Regions from separate parts of the Arthrobacter sp. P4_H3 genome, predicted to be linked through region 2. Evidence: riboswitches for the same ligand, from Rfam matches in the RefSeq annotation. Region 2 holds a riboswitch; the other holds the start of a gene.
What was found. Region 2 has a riboswitch for cyclic di-AMP ahead of AC1DRE_RS12535 (M23 family metallopeptidase). Riboswitches for the same ligand answer to the same signal wherever they lie in the genome.

Region 1 (8,142 bases), on a different contig from region 2:
GCCCGTCCCAGCACAGTGGCGAGGGTGGCGCTCCTAGGATCGTCCCCGGTGGACCGGGCCATGGCCAATTTCTTTCTCAGCATGAACTCTCCGGCTGCTCCCACGCGGTATTTCACCTGCCTTGACGAAGCCATGACGTGGCTTGGGGACGGGTAGCCGCGCCTTCCACCGCTGTTCAGCCGGACGTCACCGGCGCGGAGCCGCCGTCCAGGGCCGAGCGAAGTTCAGGAACCGGTATGCGGCCGGTCGCCAGGTCGCGGCTGAGGCGGCCCATGCCGCGCAGGTCGGCGAGGGCGGTCCGGAGAAGATCCACGCCGGCGTCGGACTCGTTTACCCAGTCCACCGGCACCTCGTGCACCCGGAGCCCGCATTTTTCGGCGAGTACCAGCAGCTCGGTGTCGAAGAACCAGGCATTGTCCGCGGTGTGGGGGAGGAGCTGTCGGGCGATATCCGCGCGGATGGCCTTGAAGCCGCACTGCGCATCGCTGAAATGTGCGCCCAGAAGGGTGTGCAGCAAAAGGTTGTAGCCACGGGGGATGAACGCCCGCCGATGGCCCCGGACCACACGCGAACTGCGCGATAGCCGGGTTCCGACCGCCAGGTCGGAATGCCCGGAGATGAGCGGGGCTATCAACGGGGCCAGCGCAGCAAGGTCGGTGGAAAGGTTCACATCCATGTAGGCCAGCACGGGCGACGGCGACGCGAGCCACACCGTGCGAAGCGCGTTCCCCCGTCCCTTGTCCCGGGAGCCGGACCACGGTGACCTCGCGGAGTTCCCGGGCCACACGCTCGGCGACGCGGAGCGTGCCGTCGGTGCTGGCGTTGTCCGCCACAGTAATCCGGAAGGTGCGCGGGAACGTGCCGCGCAGGTAAGTGTGCAGCCGCCGGAGGGACTGCTCCAGATCCTGTTCCTCGTTGTAGACCGGGATGGTCGCATCCAGGAGAGGCACCGCGGTTCCGGTCCGTTCGTCGACGGCCGCCCGCGGTTGCGTGTGCGGCAGGATCCCCGGGGCCTGGTCTGTGAGCGTCATGGTTCAACTATGAGGCTGGCGCATATAAAGGATTTAGGCCACAGCTGTGCGCCTGCTGTGGAAGCTGGGAAGCGATACGCCCGCAACACGGCCGAGGGCCCCGAACCACGTGGATTCGGGGCCATCTGCTGATGCGGACCGGTCCGGCCGGTACGGGCCGGCTTAGTACCAGTTGTTGGCGTAGTGGAAGTTCAGGGCGTCGCAGGGGGAGCCGTAGCGTTCCTTGACGTAATTCAGGCCCCAGTTGATCTGAGTGCGGAAATTGGTGAGGTAGTCTCCCCCCGCGCTGGCCATCTTTTCGGCCGGCAGCGACTGGACAATGCCGTACGCGCCACTGCTGTCATTCGTGGCCGTGGTCTTCCAATCCGATTCCTTGGTCCACAGCGTGGTCAGGCACTGCATCTGGTCAGCTGCCCAGCCGTAGTTGCCGAGCTGCGAGGCGGCATACGCCTGGGCCGCTGCGGGGTCGTCCACGGCGACAGGCGGCGCGGGAGCGGGAGCGGGTTCCGGAGCCGCCGCCGGGGCAGGGGCGGGGGCCGGTGTTTCCGCGGGCCGCTCTTCGGATGGCTGCTCTTCGGACGGCCGCTCCTCGGTGGACTGCGCAGACATGCTGACAGAAGCCGGAGCCGGCATGGCCGAAACCAGGATCTTTTCGAACGCGAGCTTCGACTTCGTGTCGGCGCTCGATGCGGCGATTTCTGCGGCCGTCGCCGAGCTTGCCGGTGCGGCGGGCTCGGAAGCCTGGCCGGCGGCGCCGACGCCGACCAACACTGCGCAGGCGGTCGCCACCACTGCGGCGCGGCGGCCGGAGCCGTGGAGGCCAGCGGCAAAGCGGGACAGCGGGGACGTCGTCTTGGCTGATTCAGCGCGGTGGCGTGAGCGTTCTGCGGGCACCGCGGTCTTACGTGAAGGGCGCTCTGGACGTACTTCTGGCGTGGATTTAGTCATGGTTGCCTCTCGATGCCGGCGGAGTTAGCTGTCGGGTTCGGATGAGGTCATCCGGCCGCACGGAACTTCACGTGTCGGCTTCACCCCGAGGGCGGCGATGCAGAATGCCCGGAGACCTGGGTCCCCCGCCTCTGCCTGATCATGAGGAAATCCGGGTAGCGGCAGAGTTTGGCGTCCATCCGGATATGCGGCCGGAACGGTGGCCGCACTCTAAAAACCGTACAGGAGATGGGACCTTAAGTCACATTTCGGTAACGAGGATCACGGTTGCGGCGCGTTGACTTGCGCCCGAGCTGCCAGTAATTCGTTTGATCACAGAAAAGACCGGCCAGTCCGCACGGGCATCGGCCGGCCGTGATTCCCGTGCGCCGGGTACTAGGCCGCCGGTGGTTCGGAGGGGAGGCGCAGCGCGAACTCCGTGCGTCCCGGACGGGAGGTGACTTCGACGGTTCCGCCGTGCGCTTCCATGATCGACTGCACTATCGAAAGGCCCAGCCCGCTGGTCCCCTCAGCGGCGGCCGCCCCCGCGGCGCCTGAACCCGATGCAGAACCTGCCGGGCTGGTGCGGGCGGCGTCCGCCCGGGCAAAGCGGGCAAAGACCCGGTCCACAAATTCGGGCGGGATCCCGGCGCCGTTGTCCGTCACGGTCACCACGGCGCTGCCGTCAGCGGAGCGCATCACGCCGGTGACGACGGTGGTTCCGGGGTCCGTGTGCTTGCGCGCGTTGGAGAGCAAATTGGCCAGCACCTGGTGCAGCTGCGTGGCGTCCCCGCGGACCACCACCGGCTCGTCGGGCAACTCGAGCTGCCAGACGCGGTCCGGGGCCATGACCTTCTCGTCGCTGACGGTTTCCACCACCAGCTGCGTCAGGTCCACGTCGCTGATCTTGAGCGGCTGCCCTTCGTCCAGCCGGGCCAGCAGCAGGAGGTCCTCCACCAGGGTGGTCATCCGTTCGGACTGGCTTTGCACCCTGGCCAGGGATTTCTTGCCGTCCGGTGTGAAGTCCTCGGTCATCCGCATGAGTTCCGTGTAGCCGCGGATTGCCGTAAGTGGCGTGCGCAGCTCGTGGGAGGCGTCGGCCACGAACTGGCGCACCTTGGTCTCGCTCTGCTGCCGGGCCTCGAGGGCCTTGGAGACGTTGTCCAGCATGAGGTTGAGGGCGTGCCCCACACTGCCCACTTCAGTTCCGGGGTGCGCGTTCGACGGCGGCACGCGCACCGCGAGGGCAACCTCGCCGGCGTCGAGCGGCAGTTGCGAAACCTGCGTTGCCACTTCGGACAGCTGCTCGAGGGGTTTCATGGTGCGGCGGATGAGGACCGTTCCGGCCAGGCCGATCAGGACCAGGCCCCCCATCGAAACGATCACCATGGTCCACACCAGTGAGTTGAGGGTGTTCTGCTTTTCATCGAGGGGTAGTCCCGTGACGATCACGTCCCCGTAGGGCGCCTCTACGGCCACCAGGCGGTAGGAACCGGTGGACAGGGTCCGGTCAACCGGCGTTCCGTCGTGTCGGAGGGCCAACAGGACCTGGTCGTCCTCGGAGGACAACGATGACCTGGTGGCGTCCTTGGCGAGGAATCCGGAGCTGACGTTCTCGCCGTTGATACGGGCAAACAGCGTGCCGATGCCTTGGCCCGGGCCGTCCAGCGGATTCGGCCTGCCGGTCGGGTTGCCGCTCGGAGGCCGGCCAGCGTTGTTGGAGATCCGAGAGGCCTGGCCCAGGCGATCGTCGAGCTGCTTGGTCAGGAATGAATCCATGGACGCGTAGCTGAACAGGCCAACCGCACCGCAGATTGCCACCAGCAACGCCATGGCCACGAGCACCAGCCGGGTGCGCAGGTGCCAGGTTGAGGGATCGAGCCAGCGGCGGCCTTCTTTGCGGATTACGCCGGCAAGCGTGGGCACCGCTCAATCCGCCGGTTTGATGACATAGCCCGCCCCGCGGACGGTGTGGATCATAGGCGGGTGCGTTGCGTCCACCTTCTTGCGCAGGTAGGAAATGTAGAGTTCCACGATGTTGGCCTGGCCGCCGAAATCGTAGTCCCACACCCGGTCCAGGATCTGTGCCTTGCTGACCACCCGTTTGGGGTTCTCCATGAGGTAGCGGAGGAGTTCGAACTGGGTGGCCGTGAGCTGCAGTTCCTCCCCGGCCCGGGTCACCTCGCGCGTGTCGATGTTGAGGACGAGGTCGCCCACCACCAGCTCGGCGGTGTCCATGGCGGCAACCCCGGAGCGTTGCACCAGCCGGTGCAGTCGGAGGAGCACTTCTTCCATGCTGAAGGGCTTGGTGACGTAATCGTCGCCGCCGGCCGCCAGGCCGAGGATGCGGTCCTGGACGGCGTCTTTTGCCGTCAGGAAGAGCGCGGGCACCTCCGGCGCGAAGGCGCGGATCCTGGTGAGCAGCTCAACGCCGTCGAACCCGGGAAGCATCACGTCCAGCACCAGGACGTCCGGGCGGAACTCCTTGGCGAGTTTCACGGCTTCGGGGCCGTCACCGGCGACGGCAACGGACCAGCCTGCCATCCGCAGGCCCATGCTCATGAGCTCGGAGAGGCTGGGTTCGTCGTCAACCACCAGGGCGCGGATGGGGGAGCCGTCCGGGTGGGTGAGCTGGGGAAGGTTGTTAGTCATGGAGTGCGAAGTGGCCATGGGACAACTCTCCGATCTGCGGTTTAGCCGGCGCTATGGGGATCCTGTGGGCCGGCTGTGAATCCCAGCCTAGCGAGCTGAACGCTCCGGCGGCCCTTCCCGGGCGGCATGGCGTGAATCGGTTGTTTCCGCGCTGAAGGTGGCCGCAGAAAGGTCACAGGCTCACCTCGTGTGGTGCACAGGCCCCGCACAGGAACGATTCAGAGTCTGGGGTGGACACCGTCCGCAGGCCCGAGGAGTACGCCATGAACAACCACCAGAACACGCCGGTTCCGGAAACCAACCCGGAAACCAGCCCGGACCCCACTGGGGAAAACCAGCCAGGTACGGCAGGCACCCCCGTCAGCCGTCCCGTCACCGGCACTGCCGGCTCCGGGCAGGCTTCCGGGTGGGGCGCACCGCCGTCGTCAGCTCCTTCCGGCTCCCTGCCGGCGGAATGGGGTTCGTCCGGACCGGCAGCCGGCGGATGGGGCGCCCCGGCGTCTGCCGGACACTTCCCCGGCAGCGGGCCTGGCGGCCGTTCGAAACCCTGGACCGTGAAGCGGGGGATGGTGGCCGCAGGAGCGGCGGTTGTCCTCGTAGGGGGAGCCGGGGTCGGAATGTACGCCTTGGCGTCCAGCTCCGCGGCGGCGGACGGTGCCGACGCAACGGCCGACGGCGGTGCGCTGCAGGAAACTTTGCCGGGCGCCCGCGGCGGTGCGCCGGGCGGATTTGCCGACGGCGGGATGCCTGCCCAGGGTGGACCCGGAAACTTCGTCCCCGAGGGGCTGGGCGGAATGGGGAGTGGGGTGTCCGCCGCCGTGCACTCCGAATACGTGATCCTGCAGGACGGCGCTTACGTCACCAAAGTGGAACAGCAGGGGACGGTCACCGAGGTCAGTTCGGACGCCGTGACCGTCAAGAGTATGGACGGGTTCAGCCGGACATATACGCTGGGTTCGGATGCGGCAGTGAGCAATCAGCAACAAAGGCGTCAACAGGCCGGCGGAACCTCAACCAGCCAGCTGACAGTTGCCGATATCGTCTCGGGCGCCATGGTAAGGATCGTTGCTGTGAAAGAATCCAGCGGGTTCCCGGCCGAGTCCGTTCAGCTCGTGGCCACGACGCTGACAGGGCAGTCCAACTGAGCGGGCGGGGGTTCCGGGCGGGTTCCCTGAGCCAGATTTTTCCGTGAAGCAAAACCGGGGGCTGGACATCGGCAATAAGCGGACCTCGTATTTCAGCAATTCCATACTGACTGAATTTTTGCCACCTAAGGGTCCGTTTGGGAGAATATTATTCGGAATCTGACCAATTCCGATCGATCGTTCTGAAAAACACCTGTTATTTTATTGGCATTTCAGAATCGTGATTTGGGCCACAATGCGGGATTCCGTCTCACGATGCGGACGATTCGGTCCATTGTTACTTGCAAGTTTTCATTGTTACGTTGCACACTTCAATTGTGAACAAGAACTCAACAGCACCTGCAGCCGCAGAACCCTGGACCAGCCCACCCGCTGGCGAAGACATGCGCTGTTGTCGAATGCACGCCTAACTTTCCTACCCCGAGAAGTTTTTAGGCATTCGCCCCAAGCCCAGCGTCGGGCGCCCCTCCCCAGATCTCATTGCGGGGAAAGCCAGCATTCGAGCCGCGATGACGGCCATTCACATTGAGGTAAGCATTCCATGTCAGTTGCATCTGGATACGTCCACATCTCCGTCCGAAACGCCAACAAGGGCGGCCAGCCTTCCGGCCTACGCCAGGGATTCGGCGCCCGACCGGCGTTCGCCCCGGCAGCCCCCGGCAACAGCTTCCCGGCCCCCGGCTATGCGCCGCAGGGCTACAACCCGAACTCTTATGGCCAGCTTCGCGCTGTTCCCGCCGCCGAGTCAGCCCCGCAGACGGCGCCCACCCCCGTGATTGCACCGGCCAACGGCAGCGCCATCCGCCCCGTCGCGAACGAAAACGTTGCCCGCGGATTTGTCCTGTACATGGGCATCGACGAGGAAACCGCGGCAGCAGCCGGCACCTCCATCGCCAAGCTTGCCCAGGAAATCCGCGCTTACGCACAGTCCCTCGTCTCCGGTGCGGAGAGCTACGCTGCCGTGGCGGTTGCCCCCGCCAGCGCCCCGGGTTCCGCGCTCGACGTCGTACGGTCCACCTTCGGTGACCCCACCGTCAACTCCCGCCAGCGCACGGAAGCCGCCCGGCTGCCCCAGCCCCAGGATCCCCGGCCGTCCGGCGTCCTCATCGACCTGGCCCGCCGCGAAGTCCACCTCGACGGCGATTCCCTGAACCTGACCTTCAAGGAATTCGAGCTCCTCAACTACCTCGTCGAAAACGGCACCCGCACGGTGGGCCGCGACGAGCTGCTCGAGGGCCTGTGGCGCAACGCCGAAGAGGTTCCCAACGAGCGCACCATCGACGTCCACATCCGCCGCCTCCGCTCCAAGCTGGGCCGCCTCGCCAACACCGTGCGCACGGTCCGCGGCCAAGGCTACCGGTTCTACGAGCACCCGGAGGTCGTGGTCTGGGCCGCTCCGGAATACTCCATCTAGTCTTAGCCCCGCGCAAAGCGTCCGTTCCCCTTGTTGGGACGGGCGCTTTCGCTTTCGCGGCACGATCCCTCGGCGCCTGCGCTCGTTCCTCACGCAACAACGGCGCTTTCGGGATGTGCCGCTACGCTGCAGCGCCCTTTGCCCCGCTGGGACCGTGCTTCGCGGGGGTGGGCTCTTGAAGTTGTGCCTCCGCGGCTGGTGGGGGGCGTTGGCCTAGGTGTGGTCCTGTGGTCCTATGGCCCTGTTGGCTTGGGGTGGTGCGGCGTAGGCTCTGATCGTCCATCCGACCATCAGGAGGAACCATGTCAGTTGCACGCATTACAACCCTGAGCGCGAACTCGAAAACCTCGTTTGATGATGCCATCAAAGAAGGCATCGACCGGGCCAACAAGACGCTGCGGGGCGTTACGGGCGCATGGGTGAAGGAACAGAAGGTCGAAATCGCGAACGGGGCCGTCGTTGCCTGGCACGTCGTTCTCGAAGTGACCTTCGTTCTGGAGGACTGAACCGTGTGCAGGGCGGCCGTGACCTGAGGGGCAAGGCCGCCGCACTAGGATTGGTGCATGAGCGAGCATCACATCAGGCGGCTGGTCCTCATGCGGCACTCCAAGGCCGATTGGCCCGGAGGCGTGCCCGACCATGAGCGGCCACTGGAAGAGCGCGGACACCGGGAGGCGCCGCTGGCAGGCAAATGGCTGCTCAAACACGGAGTCGTTCCCGATTTCATCCTGTGCTCCAGTGCGCTGCGGACCCGGCAGACGTGCACGTGGGTGTGCGCGGAACTGGGGGACAAGGCCCCGACACCGAAACTTGAGGATGGCCTCTACGGCGCATCGGCACTTCGGATGCTTACCGTCATTAACCACGTGCCGGACACCGTGACCACACTGATGGTGATCTCCCACATGCCCGGCGTGCAGGATCTTGCCATGCATCTTGCTTCACGTGACTCCAACCACGATGCCTACATGGA
Region 2 (8,142 bases):
CAACCGACGTGCCCGGGGGATGCGGTATTTCCGACTGGTATCCGGCGCGTCCGGCCACACCGGTGAAGCGGAAAGACAAGAAGGCAAAGAAGAAGGCGCCGTCCGGGAGCAAAACCCGGACGACGCCGTCGAACGCTAACGGGGTCAGCGTCAGCTGATGCGTTACTTCCGCAGTTCGCCCACTACGTAGTCGATGCTGGACAGGAGGGCGGAGACGTCGTCCGGCTCGATCGCAACGAAGGTGGCGATGCGCAGCTGGTTGCGCCCCAGCTTGCGGTAAGGCTCCGTGTCCACAATCCCGTTGGCGCGGAGGACCTTGGCGATGGCCGCGGCATCAATCGAATCGTCGAAATCGATCGTGGCGATCACGTTTGAGCGGTCTTCGGCCTTGGTGACAAACGGCGTGGCGTACTCGGAGGCCTCGGCCCACGAGTAGATGCGTCCGGCTGAGTCCGCAGTGCGGGCAGCGGCAAAATCGAGGCCGCCGCTGGCGTTCAGCCACTGCACCTGCGCGTCCAGCGTCACCAGCGTAGCCAGCGCGGGGGTGTTGTACGTCTGGTTCAGGCGGGAGTTGTCAACGGCGGTCTGCAGGTCAAGGAAGTCCGGGATCCACCGGCCGCTTTCCTTGATCCTCGCTGCGCGCTCCAGCGCGGCGGGGGAGAAGAGACCCAGCCACAGGCCGCCGTCGGAGGCGAAGTTTTTCTGCGGCGCAAAGTAGTAAACGTCGGCTTCTGAGACATCCACGTCCAGGCCGCCTGCGGCGGACGTGGCATCCACCAGCACCAGCGATCCCTCATCCGCACCGGCAACCCGCTTGACCGGGGCAGCCACACCTGTGGACGTCTCGTTCTGCGGCCAGGCATACACGTCCACGCCCGCTTCTGCCTGGGCCGTGGGCCGCGTGCCGGGCTCGGCCTTGAGGATGGAGGAGGCGTCCAGGAACGGAGCCTTGTTCGTGGCGGAGGCGAACTTGGAGCCGAACTCGCCGAAGGAAAGGTGCTGTGCCTTGCTGTCCACCAGGCCGAACGCCGCGATGTCCCAGAACGCAGTGGAGCCACCCACGCCAAGAACAACCTCGTAGCCCTCCGGCGCGCGGAAAAATTCGCTGAGGCCGGTGCGGACCGATCCCACGAGGTTCTTCACCGGGGCCTGGCGGTGGGAGGTACCCAGCAACGTGGCAGACGCGGCGGACAGGGCCTCGATCTGCTCCGGGCGGACCTTTGAAGGCCCGGCGCCGAACCGTCCGTCCTTGGGCAGGAGGTTGGCGGGGATAGTGATGCTGGTGTCGCTCACGATGGCTCCAATTTTTTCGGCGTGGACGTGGGAGAGGCCCGGCAGTACACGGGTTCCTGCCGGGGGAATCCCCTATATTCTGCCTGACGTGCCTGCGGGGGACGGAACGGCACCCGTCATAGTCCAGTCACTGAGACATCCCGGCGGTCGGCGGACTTCCGTTGCGCCGGCTGTACGGCGGCGGATTATCCGGAGTAATTCAAAATAGGCTAGGCTTGACCTTGACGTACAGCGGGCCGCGACGCCGGCCGGGCTGATCCCCGGGGAGGGCTGTTCCCAAGGCTGATCGGTGGATGCAGATCCACTTGACGAGACCGACGGAGAACGCCTCCGCGCGGTACGGTGGGACTGACGCAAGGACTGTGCTCGAGGAGCTGAGCTGGATGACGGATCTGATCGACACCACGGAGATGTATCTTCGGACAATCTTGGAGCTTGAGGAAGAGAACATCGTGGCTCTCCGCGCCCGGATTGCCGAACGGCTGCGCCACTCAGGGCCCACCGTTTCGCAGACCATCGGCCGGATGGAGCGCGACGGGCTGGTGGTTGTTTCCGGCGACCGGCACCTTGAGCTCACCGAAACCGGCCGGAAACGGGCCACCGAAGTCATGCGCAAGCACAGGCTCGCGGAGCGGCTCCTGGCTGACGTCATCGGCCTTGACTGGGCGTATGTCCACGACGAAGCCTGCCGCTGGGAACATGTCATGAGCGAGCGCGTTGAACGGCGTATCTTCGAACTCCTGAACCACCCCACCGTTTCCCCCTACGGCAATCCCATTCCCGGCCTGGCGGCGCTTGGCGGCCAGCCTGCCCCCTTGTTCACCGACGGTGTGGTGAACCTGCTCGACGCCATGACCGGGTACGGGGCCGACTCGCGCATTACGGTCAGCCGCCTGGCCGAACCCATCCAGGTTGAACCGGAGCTGCTGGTCCAGCTGGATGAAGGCGGAATCCGGCCGGGGGCGACGCTCGCGCTGGAGCGGGTAGGGGAGTACATCTCGGTGCGCGTGCCTGAAATCGAAGGCGCCCTCGAGCTCCCGCCGGAAGTTGCGGCCCACGTGTTTGTTACCGTCAGCTAACCGCACGCATCATAGGACCACCTACAACTCACTGAGACGTAGATAACGGAATTATTACCGCGCTGATTAATCGCCTATAGTTGGGGACTAGCGCCGATACTAAAGCGTTACCTGATCCGAAGCCGAGCTCTGCCAGCGGATCAGCGTACGAATCACCTCCTGGCAGAGGCGGGGGAACCACAACCGGCCGTTGAAAGACGGCCTTGGGGTGAAGTCCGTCAGCGGCAAGTCATCTCCGACGAAGGAATCCTTAGGGATACCCCTGTGCCGGATGCCTTGCATTGGCGGACCGGGTCTTTGATCTCTCTGACCCGAATCCGACAGCTAACTCCGCAGGCTATCCAGAGAGGATAATTCTTGACCACGCAGACCGTCAGGGGCCGCCGCAGGGCGACTGGTCCCGCTTCGGAGTACCCCGTGGCCGAAGCCGTTATGACGGTCAGGCCACGCGATGCACATCGTGATGCGCGCCGGCGCCGGAGCCTGTTCAGCCAGGTCACGGAGTTCGCTTCCGCCAGCGGTGTGGGTCAGAAGGCCGGCATTGCCTTGGCCGCCACAGGGCTGGTCCTCACTGTGACCGTCCCGTCAACCGGACCCATGATGAGCACCGCGGACACAGGAAACACGTCAGCGGCCGCCGCATCCGTAGCGGCGCAGCCTGAGGTTTCCGCGGCTGCAGGCGCCAAAATCGACTTCAACCGGACCTATATCGCCACCAAGGGCGATCCCGACGGCAAGCTCAAGCAGCTGCTGAGCGCGCAGTCCGCCGGCACCATTACCCGTGCAGCGTCCACCGGAAGCCTCGGGGCACCGCTGGCGCAGATGGTTTCCGCATCCCCCTTCGGCTTTCGGGTCAGCCCGATCACCGGCGGCACCGGCGAATTCCACCGCGGGCAGGACTATGCGGCCCAGTGCGGCACAAGCGTTATGGCCGCGGCCAGCGGAACGGTGACGTTCTCCGGGTGGCACCCCTACGGCGGCGGAAACCGCGTGGTGATTGACCATGGCAACGGCCTGGAGACCACGTACAACCACTTGTCCTCGTCCAACGTCCAGGTAGGCCAGAAGGTCAGCCGTGGCGACGTTGTGGCCCTCAGCGGGACCACCGGCGCCTCCACCGGCTGCCACCTCCATTTTGAAGTGATGGTCAACGGCGAAGTCGTCGACCCCACCGGCTGGCTCTGATCCAAGCCGATGGAACACTCTCGGATTCCTGTGACATGCCGTGACCTGAATGTGACATTGACCGGGAATTCCTGTACCGTCTAAAGCACGCCAACTTTTCCGAAGTTGGCGCTCTTGAGTGGATTGCCTAACTCTGCCACCGCTCAAGGTCCGTTCGCATTACATCGTCTGGCAGAGGCGGGGGAACCAATTTTGGTCTTCGCAAGAAGACCTTGGGGTTAAGTCGCAAAGCTTCTCAGGAAGCCGAGTGGCCGGGTGACTCCCATCCGAATCCGACAGCTCACCTCGTAGGCATTGGGAGAGGCTACCTTCGTGTCTACACGTCACAATTCTGCGCGCCACCGTGCGCAAACGGTTCGTACGAACCCGTTGAACTCTGTGTCCAGGGCTGTTACTGCCAACGCCGGGACCGTAGGTCGTCAGGCGGCTGTCATCGCAGCCGCGTCCGGACTGATCCTCAGCGTTGGTATGCCGGCAAACGCCGCAGATACCAACCTGGGAGTGTCCGCTTCCACGGAGTCCGGCTCACAGTCGGCCCAGCTGGCCGTTACCGCGGAACCGACAGCGACTATTTCCTTCGAGCGTCCGGCAGTGACCACGAAGGCAGCGCCCAAGGTTGAAACCGTACGGGCTCAGTCGACCGGTTCAGATTCAACTGAGGCTGACGGAGAAGCGAAGGCCGGCAAGCTCGCCGACGCCGTTTCCTCCGCTGCCGCATCGGGCCTCGCCGCGATCGCCTACACCGGGATCGGCAGTGCCTACGTCTGGGGCGGCACCACCCCCAGCGGCTGGGACTGCTCAGGCTTCACCCAGTGGGTCTACGCCCAGGCCGGCATCAGCATCCCCCGCACCAACGCATGGAACGCCATGACGCCTACCGCCACCCCGGCGCCGGGCGACCTGGTCATGCAAAACGGCGGCGCCCACGTTGGCATCTACGTCGGCAACGGCATGATGATCAGCGCGCTGAACCCGTCGCAGGGCACCATCCTGCACGCCGTGTCCGCCACGGGCACGTCTGCGTACTACACGCTTCGCTAAAACACGCGCTTCCCTTCGCTGAAGCGCGCGTACTTCGCTAAAAACCCGTTCGGGCCGTTCCGGCTTACCCCCAAGATGCCGGAGCGTCCAAAAACCGCGGCCTGCCACGCAGTCTGAGGAAAACGAAAGAGAGAAATAATGACTACTCGTGCCATCGCACGGCACCGCGCCGAGGTTACCAAAACCAACTCGCTTGCTGTCATTGCCAAGGCCGTCGGCGACAACGCCGGTGGCATGGGCCGTCAGGCTGCGGTTATCGCTGCTGCTTCCGGTCTGGTCCTGACGAGCGGTATCGCAGCCAACGCTGCCGACACCAACGTTCAGCGCGAAGCAACCTCCGCTTCCACCCTGGAAGTTCAGTCTTCCGCTCCGGCCAACATCTCGGCCGCTTCCAGCATCGCCATCGCCTTCGAGAAGCCGGCTGTTTCCACCTCCCCGGCTCCGGTCGTTGAGGCTCCGAAGCCGGTCGTCGAGGTTCAGGAAGCTGCTCCCGAGGCCGCTCCCGCAGCCGTTGCGGCAACCGTGTCCGCCCCGGCGGCCCCCGCAGCTCCCGCCGCTGCCAGCGGAAACGGTGCCTCCATTGCAGCAGCCGCTTACGCCCAGCTCGGTGTTTCCCAGGACTGCACCGCCCTGGCCACGAACGCGCTTGCTGCTGTGGGCATCAACTACCACGGCTGGCCGGCAGGTTACCTGTCCCTGGGCCGCACCGTGAGTGCAGCCGAGGCACAGCCGGGCGACCTCGCCTACTACGAAAACGGTGGCATGGGCATGGCCCACATCGCTGTATACGTCGGTAACGGCCAGGCCGTGCACGGTGGCTGGAACGGTGGAACCACGTCCCTGTTCAGCGTCAACGTCGGCTCCGGCCCGGTCTTCATCCGCGTTGGCGGCTAAAGCCTCCGGTTAGCGATTTCCAGAAGAACCCCTGCCATTGGCAGGGGTTCTTCTGCGTTTCCGGCAGGTGAATTTTTACCGACACGCAGCGTGTGGTAAAGGCACGATTCGGTGATCGGGCACTTGAGTGTTTACTCTTGTGTTGTCGATCCATAGCCCGGACAAGCAGAGGGCAGCCGGCCCTCGAGCCCCTGACGGGTGCGGCCGTGAAGAGGTATGTGCATGCGCACTCTCGTTCTTAATGCTGGATATGAACCGCTGGCGGTTGTGACCTTCCGCCGGGCGCTGGTTCTTGTGCTGACCGGAAAAGCAAGCGTGGTGGCCGAAGGCGACGATCCTGTCGTTGGGCCGCAGGAGATCCTGGGCCGCCCGTCCGTGATTCTCCTGAACCGCTACATCCGGCCCCGGTACAACACAATCACGGCTGTGAGCCGCCGGGGCGTGCTGCGCCGTGACGGACACCGCTGCGCCTATTGCGGTAAGGCAGCACACACCATTGATCACATCCACCCGAAATCGCGGGGCGGTGCGGACTCCTGGGAAAACCTGGTGGCCGCCTGCCTGCGGTGCAACAACGTTAAGGGTGACCACACGCCGGCCGAGATGGGCTGGAAGCTCCGGTTCGTACCGGCGCCTCCGCACGGCACCATCTGGCAGATCAAGGAGCTGGAGAAGCCCACGCCAGCGTGGGACCCGTTCCTCCTGCCCGAATCCGCCGCCTGAGGCGTCACGTCTGCGCCGGGCCACGGGTCCGGGGCTAGGCTTGCCATGTGGAGTTTGATGCCTTGATTCTGGCCGGCGGGCGGTCCTCGCGCCTGGGCGGCGTGCCCAAGTCCCAGCTCGTGTACGACGGCGCCACCCTCCTGGCGCTGTCGCTGGCAGCATCCGCCGGTGCGGGCGCCACGGTAGTGGTTGGACCTGACCCGGGCGCGTTGCCACCCGGCGTTCTGACATGCCGCGAGGAGCCGGTGTTCGCGGGACCTGCTGCGGCGATCGCTGCAGGTTTGGCGTCCCTTGACCGCTCGCGAGGCCCCCTCCGGGCAGCGTTGACGCTGATCCTGGCCTGCGACATGCCCAAAGCGGACCAGGCCGTGGCCGCCCTGCGGGCCGCCCTTGCCAATGAAAGCCGGGATGTCACCGAATCCGAGGGAATCATGGCCGTTTCTCCGGATGGACGCAAACAGCCGCTTGCCGGCTTTTATGGCACAGCTGCGCTAGAACGTGCGGTGGACGAAATGGAGAAGGGCGGGGGGCTCACAGGGGCATCAGTCTTCTCCCTCCTTGCTAGGCTTGACGTGCGGGCTGTCACTGTCCCTGCCGGCGCCACGGATGACGTGGACACGTGGGACGATGCCACCGCGTTAGGGGTGTCCCGCCAGGGGTCATGATCCACCGATGGTGGGAGACCGTGCAGTGGCACCGCAACTGAATTTGAGTTTGGAGGCAACAGTGAAAAGCCAGGACGAAACGCTGGAGGACTGGTGCCGGGCCCTGCTGCAAGCCTTCGAGCTGGAGGACGTCGAGGTGGACGTCAATGAAGTGCTTGCGCTGGCCGGCGTCGCGGCCCATTCGGTGGTGCGGCCGGCGGCGCCGCTGACCACTTTCATCGCTGGCTTCGCGGCGGGTATGGCGTCGGGCTCGGGGCAGGCGCCGGACGCGGTCTCAATGCAGGCGGCCCTGGGAGTGGCACGGGCGCTGGCAATGGATTACGCAGCGGCCGATTCCACAGCTGGCCCGGCTGATCCGGTCGGCTCCGGTGCGGTGCGGACCGACGCTGCGCCCGGACCGTCGGTCAGCACTGGGAACACCGGCGCATGACGGCTGCGCCGCCGGACGGCGGTGACGCCGCCAGCGACGTGCCCGAACGCGGCGAAACCGAAGATTCAGCAGAACCACGCCCTGGCGGAGGGGCCCGGGGGTCCTCCGCCGAACCCGGAGCGGGGGACGCCGCTGCCGCGGCAGCCGGGTCCGCCGATACCGGGCACAGCCATTTGGCACACACCTGGCAGGAGGCCCGGCAGGCGTCCTTCGATTGCGCAACTCCCATTCCGCCCGGGTTGGTGCCGCTCAGGACCGCACTGGGCCGAACACTCGCGGCCGATATTACGGCGCTCCAGGACATGCCGCACTACGCGTCGTCCGCCATGGACGGCTGGGCAGTCAATGGCACGGGGCCCTGGATCCTGGCGGACCCCGGACATCGGCTCGCACCCCACCAGGCCAGCCCCATCGTCACCGGCGGCCTGATTCCGCCCGGGGCGAAGGCTGTTCTTCGCAGCGAGAGCGGCACGATAACCACGGACGACGAAGGGCTCCCGGTCCTGGCCCTCGGCGGGGCCGCACGGCCCGGTGAACCGAAGAACGGCGAGCACATCCGGAAGGCGGGCGAGGAGGCGGCCGCCGGGGACATCCTGGTCAAAAGCGGCACGGTCCTGAACCCGGCCCACCTTGCGCTTGCGGCGCTGGCCGGCCACGACGCCCTGCGGGTCCAGGGGAAACCCGTGGTGAAGCTCCTGCTGACAGGATCGGAGGTGGTCACCGCAGGCCTGCCCGCGCCGGGCAAGGTCCGTGATACTTTCGGCCCGCAGCTTGGGGCTGTGGTTGAAATGCTTGGTGGCATCAGCGCCGGGCAGGAGAAGATCGGCGACAA

Region 1: another riboswitch for cyclic di-AMP. It lies ahead of AC1DRE_RS18550 (aggregation-promoting factor C-terminal-like domain-containing protein); the one in region 2 lies ahead of AC1DRE_RS12535 (M23 family metallopeptidase).

The regions. Positions count from the first base shown of each region.
Region 1 covers NZ_JBFUKK010000016.1:16,124-24,265, reverse strand. Annotated here, with positions in the region: gene AC1DRE_RS18560 (DUF7793 family protein) at 1-156, shown strand, start outside; gene AC1DRE_RS18555 (glycosyltransferase) at 225-1,031, opposite strand; gene AC1DRE_RS18550 (aggregation-promoting factor C-terminal-like domain-containing protein) at 1,194-1,979, opposite strand; cyclic di-AMP (ydaO/yuaA leader) riboswitch at 1,979-2,153, opposite strand; gene AC1DRE_RS18545 (HAMP domain-containing sensor histidine kinase) at 2,355-3,884, opposite strand; gene AC1DRE_RS18540 (response regulator transcription factor) at 3,888-4,628, opposite strand; gene AC1DRE_RS18535 (hypothetical protein) at 4,874-5,755, shown strand; gene AC1DRE_RS18530 (winged helix-turn-helix domain-containing protein) at 6,297-7,169, shown strand; gene AC1DRE_RS18525 (dodecin family protein) at 7,472-7,675, shown strand; gene AC1DRE_RS18520 (SixA phosphatase family protein) at 7,733-8,142, shown strand, end outside.
Region 2 covers NZ_JBFUKK010000008.1:21,915-30,056, forward strand. Annotated here, with positions in the region: gene AC1DRE_RS12520 (MFS transporter) at 1-139, shown strand, start outside; gene serC (phosphoserine transaminase) at 163-1,293, opposite strand; gene AC1DRE_RS12530 (iron-dependent transcriptional repressor DtxR) at 1,677-2,372, shown strand; cyclic di-AMP (ydaO/yuaA leader) riboswitch at 2,513-2,726, shown strand; gene AC1DRE_RS12535 (M23 family metallopeptidase) at 2,730-3,557, shown strand; cyclic di-AMP (ydaO/yuaA leader) riboswitch at 3,688-3,865, shown strand; gene AC1DRE_RS12540 (C40 family peptidase) at 3,936-4,598, shown strand; gene AC1DRE_RS12545 (NlpC/P60 family protein) at 4,737-5,492, shown strand; gene AC1DRE_RS12550 (HNH endonuclease) at 5,715-6,215, shown strand; gene mobA (molybdenum cofactor guanylyltransferase) at 6,263-6,880, shown strand; gene AC1DRE_RS12560 (DUF6457 domain-containing protein) at 6,942-7,310, shown strand; gene AC1DRE_RS12565 (molybdopterin molybdotransferase MoeA) at 7,307-8,142, shown strand, end outside.